Regions from separate parts of the Aminobacter sp. LjRoot7 genome, predicted to be linked through region 1. Evidence: riboswitches for the same ligand, from Rfam matches in the RefSeq annotation. Region 1 holds a riboswitch; the other holds the start of a gene.
What was found. A riboswitch is a leader RNA that binds a small molecule or an ion and turns the genes downstream of it on or off. The one in region 1 is predicted to bind cobalamin.
Positions count from the first base shown of each region.

Region 2: linked by a shared signal. The riboswitch ahead of ACSQ3E_RS25470 (TonB-dependent receptor domain-containing protein) and the one ahead of ACSQ3E_RS16075 (aromatic ring-hydroxylating oxygenase subunit alpha) in region 1 are both predicted to bind cobalamin.

Region 1 is NZ_CAXUPX020000005.1:122,693-126,930, forward strand. It holds gene ACSQ3E_RS16070 (2Fe-2S iron-sulfur cluster-binding protein) at 1-506, opposite strand, end outside; gene ACSQ3E_RS16075 (aromatic ring-hydroxylating oxygenase subunit alpha) at 529-1,776, opposite strand; cobalamin riboswitch at 1,894-2,101, opposite strand; gene metH (methionine synthase) at 2,189-4,238, opposite strand, start outside.
Region 2 is NZ_CAXUPX020000011.1:115,672-119,909, reverse strand. It holds gene ACSQ3E_RS25480 (benzoate-CoA ligase family protein) at 1-824, opposite strand, end outside; gene ACSQ3E_RS25475 (alpha/beta hydrolase) at 1,133-1,960, shown strand; cobalamin riboswitch at 2,163-2,364, shown strand; gene ACSQ3E_RS25470 (TonB-dependent receptor domain-containing protein) at 2,544-4,238, shown strand, end outside.

The DNA.
Region 1 (4,238 bases):
ATGATCTCTTCCGGACGGCGCGCGCAGTTGACGAAGGCAACGTCCGTCCACGGCGCGCAGTCGTTGAGCCAGCGCAGCATCGACATCATCGGGGTAATGCCGGAGCCGGCCGAGACGAACAGATATTTTGCCGCCGGGTGCTGGTGCAGCGAGAAGTCGCCTGACGGGCCATAGGCCTTGATGCGGACGCCCGGCTTCAAATGGTCGAACATCCAGCGTGTGCCGATGCTGCCGGCTTGCGCCTTGACCGTGACGGCGATGGAGAACGGCCGCGATGGGCTGGACGACAGTGTGTAGGTGCGCATGACGGGCGCCGGCTCGGCCGGAAGCTCGAGCGTCACGAACTGGCCGGGCTTGTAGCGGAACCAGGTCTGGTTGTCCGAGCGGAAGGTGAAGGTCTTGACGTCGGGCGCCTCGTCGGTGACGCCGATGACCTCCAGCACCTGGAGCCTGTCGTTCCAGGGCACCATTTCGTCGAGGTTGCGGTAAAGGCCGAGATCGGACATCGCGTTCACAGCTCCCTCCTGATCAGGCAACGTTGCGCAGGGCCGGCTTGCCGCCATCGGCCAGCCGCGGCTCGATGAAGCCGGCATACCACTCGATGAACTGCATCACGCCGCCCTCGTGTTCCTCCGAATAGGGTCCGGGCTCATAGGCCGGCGATTTGATGCCAAAGGCATTTTCCTCGACGATGCGCCGGTCCTGGTCGTTGGTCTCGGTCCAGACATGGGTCAGTTCGGCAAGGTCGTAGTCGACGCCTTCGACGGCATCCTTGTGAACCAGCCATTTGGTGGTGACGGCCGTTTCCGTGGCGCTGATCGGCAGCACGCGGAAGGTGACGGCATGGTCGCCGAGCACGTGGTTCCAGGTCGTGGGATAGTGATAGAGCAGCAGCGTGCCGATCTTGTCCGCCGAGACGCTGTCGGAAAGGTTGCGCTTGACGGCGCGCTTGCCAGACATGGTGTAGCTCACCGCGTCGCGCAGCAGCGGCGCGCGCGTTGCGCGGTACTGGCCGCCGGCATCGATACGGAACTTGCTCGGCAGCCCGGCAGCCTCGCACTTTGCCCAGTGCGCCAGCATCTCGGGATCGCTCTCAGCACCGTTGACGCCGGTAACGTTCGGCGCCTCGGGAAAGGTCTTGCAGAGCTCAGGGTGGTTGCCCGCGCAGTGGTAGCACTCGCGGTTGTTTTCCCAGACCAGCTTCCAGTTGCCCTTCTCGACGATGGTGCTTTCGAAGGCGACCTTCGCCTCGCGCAACCGGTGCGGCAACAGGTAGGGCTCGACCATCGCCCGCATCGGCGCGAAATCGGCCGGCTCGTCAGCGAGGCAGATGAAGATGTAACCGCCGACGGATTCACAGGCGACCGGCTTCAGGCCGAACTGGCTCTTGTCGAAACCCTCCGCCATCTGGCGCGCGAACAGCAACCGGCCGTCGAGCTCATAGGTCCACTGGTGATAAGGGCAGACGAGCTTGGCCGCCGTGCCCTTTTCCGTCGCGCAGACCCGGCTGCCGCGGTGGCGGCAGGAGTTGTGGAAGGCGCGAAGCTCGCCCCTCTGGTCGCGGACCAGCACAACAGGATAATCGCCGACCTGGACGGTGAAGAAGCTGCCCGGCTTGGCCAGTTCGCAGTCATGGCCGACAAACAGCCAGTCGCGATACCAGATGAGCTCCATGTCGAGCCGGAAGAAATCCGGGTCGATGTAAAAGGGCTGTTCCAGGCTGAATCCGTCGCGGCGGCCGCGCAGCAGGCTCAGCATCTCATTCTTCGTGTCCATGTCCTGTCCTCGCACCAAGGACTGAACTGGTGGTGATGTCGGGAAGAACGACTGCCCTACGGACGCAAGGTCCGCGCAGCAACGATCCGCCTCTTGACCGCCCACCGCGATCAGTCGAGTTGTTTCAGGTTCAAGGCTGGTTTCCGGGCTCCGGAGCTGTCCTTTCGGACTGTCTCGACACCTTCCCAGGCCGGCCGGCCCAGTGGTCTCCCGTCGAAACAATAACTCCGCCACCGTTGCGGGGGCAGCGCCGGTATCTCACCGGCTTCCCAATTCTCCGCTTCGTCTCACAACTCGAAGCAGCACCTTGAACATGACCGGATCAGACCACGGAACGGTGGCCGGGCACGAGCATGAAAACGACACGGGCTCAGCGCAAAGGCGACAGAGCCCGTGTGAAGTCAGTGTGTTGCTATTCGGCCGCTTCGGCGAACGAGGCCGGCACGTAGTTGAGGATCGGCCCGAGCCAGCGCTCGACCTCGGCGATGGTCATGTCCTTGCGCCGCGCATAATCCTCGACCTGGTCGCGCTCGACCTTGGCGACGCCGAAATAGTAGCTCTCGGGGTGGGCAAGATAGATGCCCGACACCGACGAGCCCGGCCACATCGCCATGCTCTCGGTGAGGCTGACGCCGGCATTCTTCTCGGCATCGAGCAGGCGGAACAAGGTCACCTTTTCGGTGTGGTCGGGCTGGGCGGGATAGCCCGGCGCCGGACGGATGCCGCGATAGGGCTCACCGATCAGGTCGTCGGGCGCGAGATTTTCATCCGGCGCGTAGCCCCAGAACTCCTTGCGCACCTTCTCGTGCATGCGTTCGGCGAAGGCCTCGGCGAAACGGTCGGCCAGAGCCTTGACCATGATCGAGGAGTAGTCGTCATTGGCGCGTTCGAAGCGCTCGGCGATCGCTACCTCCTCGATGCCGGCGGTGACGACGAAGCCGCCGAGATAGTCCGGCTTGCCGCTGTCGGCAGGGGCGATGAAATCGGCCAGCGCGACATTGGCCTTGCCGTCGCGCTTGGTCAGCTGCTGGCGCAAGGTGAAGAACGTGCCAAGCTCCTGCTTGCGCGCCTCGTCGGTGAACAGCCTGACGTCGTCGCCGACGGCATTGGCCGGCCAGAAGCCTATGACGGCCTTGGGTGCGAACCACTTCTCGTCGATGATCTTCTTCAGCATCGCCTGCGCATCCTCGAACAGCTGGCGCGCCGCGGCACCCTGCTTTTCGTCTTCGAGGATCTTGGGGTAGCGGCCCTTGAGCTCCCAGGTCTGGAAGAACGGCGTCCAGTCGATGTAGCGGGCGAGCTCGGCCAGGTCCCAGTTCTCGAATACCTTGGTGCCAAGGAAGGACGGCTTCGGCGGCGTGTAGGACCTCCAGTCGACCTTGTGCGCATTGGCGCGGGCCTTGGCCAGCGGCAGCCGTTGCTTGTCGGCCTCCGAGCGGGCATGGGCGTCGGCGACCTTCTTGTATTCGGCCTGCACCTGTTCGACGTAGCCGCCCTTGGTCTCGGCGGACAAAAGGTTCGACACGACGCCCACCGCACGGCTGGCGTCGGTGACGTAGACGGTCTGGCCGGCGCTGTAGCGCGGATGGATCTTCACCGCCGTGTGGACGCGGCTGGTGGTGGCTCCGCCGATCAGCAGCGGGATGTCGAAACCGTCGCGCTCCATTTCGGCGGCGACATGCGCCATTTCGTCGAGCGACGGCGTGATCAGGCCGGAGAGGCCGATGATGTCGACCTTCTCGTCCTTCGCGACCTGCAGGATCTTGGTTGCCGGCACCATGACGCCGAGGTCGATGATCTCGTAATTGTTGCAGGCGAGCACGACGCCGACGATGTTCTTGCCGATGTCGTGGACGTCGCCCTTCACCGTCGCCATCAGGATCTTGCCGGCGGTCTGGCGCTCGCCATTGTCGATGCCGTTGGCGGCGTTGGCTGCCTTCTCCGCCTCCATGTGCGGCAAAAGACCGGCGACCGCCTGCTTCATGACGCGGGCCGACTTGACGACCTGCGGCAAAAACATCTTGCCGGCGCCGAACAGGTCGCCGACGACATTCATGCCGGCCATCAGCGGGCCTTCGATGACATGCAGCGGACGCTCGGCCCTCAGCCGCGCCTCGTCGGTGTCGGCGTCGATGAACTCGGTGATGCCGTTGACCAGCGCGTGGCTGATGCGCTGCTCGACAGGCCAGTCGCGCCAGGCGAGGTCACGCTCCTTGGCCTCCTTGCCGGCCGTGCCCTTGTAGCGTTCGGCCAAATCCAGCAGCCGCTCGGTGGCGGTGCCGCCGGCCTTGGGCGCCCGGTTGAGCACGACATCCTCGCAGGCCTCGCGCAGCTCCGGGTCGATCGATTCATAGACCGCGAGCTGGCCGGCATTGACGATGCCCATGTCCATGCCCGCCTGGATGCAGTGATACAGGAACACGGCGTGCATGGCCTCGCGCACCGGCTCATTGCCGCGGAAC
Region 2 (4,238 bases), on a different contig from region 1:
GGTGGTGTCGCCTGCTCGAGCAGGGTCGCGGCCGCCCCGAAGCGCAACGGGAAGATGGCCAGGCCGCCAAGACCGAAGGTGAAAGCCAGCGGCGGAGAGCCGACGAAGACGTCGTCGGAGGTGACAGAAAGCACCTCCTTGGCATAGGCATCGGCGATGATCAGCAGGTCGCGATGGAAATGCATCGTCGCCTTTGGCACGCCCGTGGTGCCGGAGGTGAAGCCGAGCAGGGCGACGTCGTCGCGGCCGGTCTTGACCGCTTCGAAGATGACGGACTTGTCGAGCGCGACCCGGTCGAGTTCGGCGTCATGGTTGGCGGTGCCGTCGAAGCCGATGACGGTCTTGAGGAACGGGCTGTCCTTGGCGCAGGCGACCATTTCGTCCATCAGCCGCGTGTCGCAAAGCGCAATCGTGATCTCCGCCTTGTCGACGATCTTGGCGAGCTCACCGGCGCGCAGCATCGGCATGGTGTTGACGACGACAGCACCGGCCTTGGTTGCGGCCAGCCAGCAGGCGACCATGGCCGGGTTGTTGGCGGAGCGGATCAGCACCCGGTTGCCGGGCTTGACGCCGTAGTTCTCGACCAACGCATGCGCCAGCCGGTTGGTCCAGTCGGACAGCTCCTTGTAGGTGCGGCGGCGGCCATTGCCGATCAGCGCGGTGTGGTCGCCCAGGCCCTTTTCGACCAGGCGATCGGTCAGCTCGACAGCCGCGTTGAGGTGCTCGGGATAGTCGAAGCCATCGAGCAGAAAGTCCGGCCACTGTTCCTGAGGGGGCAGGTTATCGCGCGTGAAGGTGTCGATATGCGCTGACGGTCCAAGCATTCTACGGCTGTCCCCTACCTGCTCATCGGCATGACGATGCGCCATGCGTGCGTTGGAATGCGTTACTTCGGGGGAAGGTGCTGCGCCGCAACGGGTAGCCGTTCGGCACAAGCCACGGCTTTGTGCGATCGTCATGCGATCGGCGTCTGGCACAGCGAGACCTCCCACGTTCTCGACTGATGGCTGAGAATTGCACCGGACCAAAATTATTTCAAGCATAAAGTTTCTGGTCGCTGGCCCATTGACGCGATCCGGCGCGCTGGCCATTGCTATGCGCCTGAATTGCGCCACCTTGGAGGGATGCCCGCATGCTCGAACGCCGTATCGCCGATTGGGACAACGCCTACACCAATGGCGCCAACATCGCCGGTGGCGACCGTTGGCCTGCTGCGTGGGTGGAGCCGGCGCAGTCGTTTCGCGAGGCCCAGACGGCGGCCGGTAGGGCGCAGCTCGACATCGTCTATGGCGACAAGCCGCGCAACCGGTTCGATCTGTTCCTGCCTGAAGGCAAGCCGAAGGGCTTGGCGGTGTTCGTGCACGGCGGTTACTGGATGGCGCTCGACAAGAGCTACTGGTCGCATCTCGCCAAGGGCTCCATCGACAGCGGCTACGCGGTAGCGATGCCGTCCTACACCTTGTGCCCAGAAGTCAGGATCGGCGAAATCGTACGCGAGGTAGGTGCTGCGATCGGCCAGGCAGCCGCGTTGGTCGACGGCCCGATCATGCTGACCGGCCATTCCGCCGGCGGACACCTGGTGTCGCGGATGGTCGCGGCTGCTTCGCCGCTTGCGCCCGAAGTCCAGTCTCGCATCCGCCATGTGGTCTCACTCTCGGGCGTCCATGACCTCAGGCCGCTGGTCAACACCGGCATGAACAAGACGCTTCACATCGACGAGGCCGAGGCGCTGGCCGAAAGCCCGGCGCTGCTGCGGCCAGTGGACAACGTCCGCATCACCTGCTGGGTCGGCGGCGGCGAGCGCGCCGAGTTCCTGCGCCAGAACGCATTGCTCGCCAATATCTGGACCGGGCTTGGTGCGGCGACGGCGACCGTGGTCGAACCCGACCGGCATCATTTCAGTGTCATCGACGGGCTCGCCGACAAGGATCATGCGCTGACAAGGACCTTGCTCGGCTAAAGCATGAGCCGATGATACCGACGCGGCCAACGATCATGTCGTTGGCCGGTGCGCAACCATCGTCGAGGCAATCTAGTTTGACTGCCCTAGGTCATCTTCCGCCATTCTGACGGCAATCTGCAGAAGTCCTATCTAATTGAAAATAAATATATTTTACGACCTATCGCATGATCGCGATTGACAAGCATCGGCATCCCTGAGTAGCGTCCACCTCGGAATCGGTTCCGCCGAGAGGCGGATGAAAAGGGAACACGGTGAGGCCGAAGGCCAAATCCGCGACTGCCCCCGCAACTGTAACCGTTGAGCCTCTTCCATCATGCCACTGAACGCATTCGCGCGTTCGGGAAGGCGGAAAAAGGCTGTGACACGGAAGTCAGGAGACCTGCCCGTTCCAGTCACCCATGCTTGTCCACGGGGTGTGGTCAGGCGCGGTCGCTCGTGGCGGTGACATCGAAAGTGTTGCCGCATGCGGAAGGCCGTCGGGTCAATCTTGTCCCAAAGTCTGCCTGCCGACCTGTCTTGCCTGCGGTTTGGAAACCGGGTGCGATCCTTGTCGCGCCCACCAAACCATTTGGGGGCAGAAATGCAGAAACTGACTTTAGCCGCGAGCGCCATGGCGCTGGCAATTCCAACATCCTCCCACGCGCAGCAGCTGCCCGCGACCGGGGACGTGACCGTGCTGCCGCGCCTCGTCGTCACCACGCCGTTGCGCCGCGAGACTGCGCTTGTGCGATCGACATCGTCGGTTACCGTCATCGACGAGCGGGAACTCGCCAAGTCGTCGGCGCCCGACCTGCCGTCGCTGCTCAAGCGCTACGCCGGCGTTTCGATCATCGGCTATGGCGGCCAGGGGTCGGCCTCGAACGTGTATCTGCGCGGAATGTCGGCCGGGCAGACGCTGGTGCTCGTCAACGGCATCCGAACGGCTTCCGCTACCAGCGGCACGAGCTCGATCTTCAATATCCCGCTGTCAACGATCGAGCGCATCGAGATCGCCAAGGGGCCGCACTCGGCCCAATACGGCGCCGATGCAATCGGCGGCGTCATCAACATCATCACCAAACAGGGCGGCCAATGCGCCGACGGCCGCGATGCCTGCGGCAGCGTCACGACTGGCGTCACGTATCCCTGGGGCGGATCTGTGTCAGGCGATCTGCGCGGCCGCACTGCTGATGGTATCGACTACTCCGTCGGCGGCAGTATCCTTGGCACGCGCGGCTACGACTTCACCACACCGCTGGCTTGGGGACATGAACCCGATGACGACGGGTTCCTCCAGGGCTCGCTCAACTTCGCTGCCGCCAAGGAATATGGCTGGGGCAGGCTCTATGCCGACGGCCTGTTCTCGCGCGGCCGCAGCCAGTACGACGCCTCTGCCCCCTCCGCCAATGAAGTCGACACCGACACCTTCGCCGGCAAGATCGGTGCGCGGCTGAAGCATTCCGACAGCTGGAACTCGACCGTCGAGCTTTCCAGCAGCCTCGACTATTCGACCAATTTCCGCGACGGCGTCGTCGGCAGCAACGAGTTCGACACCAAACGCTACGGCATCTTCGCTTCGACGGAAAAGTCCTTCGAAACACGTGAAGCAAGGCATGTCCTGATCGGCGGTGCCGAGGCTTATCGCGAACAGGTGGATTCGACTGTCAACTTCGGCGTCAATTCGCGCGATCTTGCAGCGGTGTTCGGCCAGTATTCGCTCGAATATGGCGCGCTGACGATCGACAGCGGCCTGCGCTACGACCACAACGAACAGTTTGGAGGCGCCACCACCTACAACATCGGTGCCAGCTACGAGATCGTTCCCGAGCTAGTGGCGCGCGCCTCGTACGGCACCGGATTCCGCGCGCCGACCTTCAACGATCTCTATTACCCCAACTACTCCAACCCGAACCTGAAGCCGGAAAAGTCGCGGTCCTATGAGATCGGCATCAACTGGCGGCCGAGCGACGGGACCGTTCTCGACGTCGCCTTCTACCAGACCTGGCTGACCGACGCGATCGCCTCCAACCCGCCGACCTACCTGCCGTTCAATGTCGCACGCGCCAAGGTGACTGGTGTCGAGGCCAGCCTGTCGCACGAGTTCAACGACCGCTGGAGCGGCAAGGTTTCGATCGACTACCGCTCGCCGAAGAACCAGGACAATGGCCGCTACATCCCCTATCGCGACCGCTTCAAGGCTGCGGCCGAGGTGAGCTTTACTGCCACAGACAGCCTCGACCTTACCGCCAAGCTGCTCTACGGCGCGGCGCGCTACGCAAATGCTGCCAACACCGTC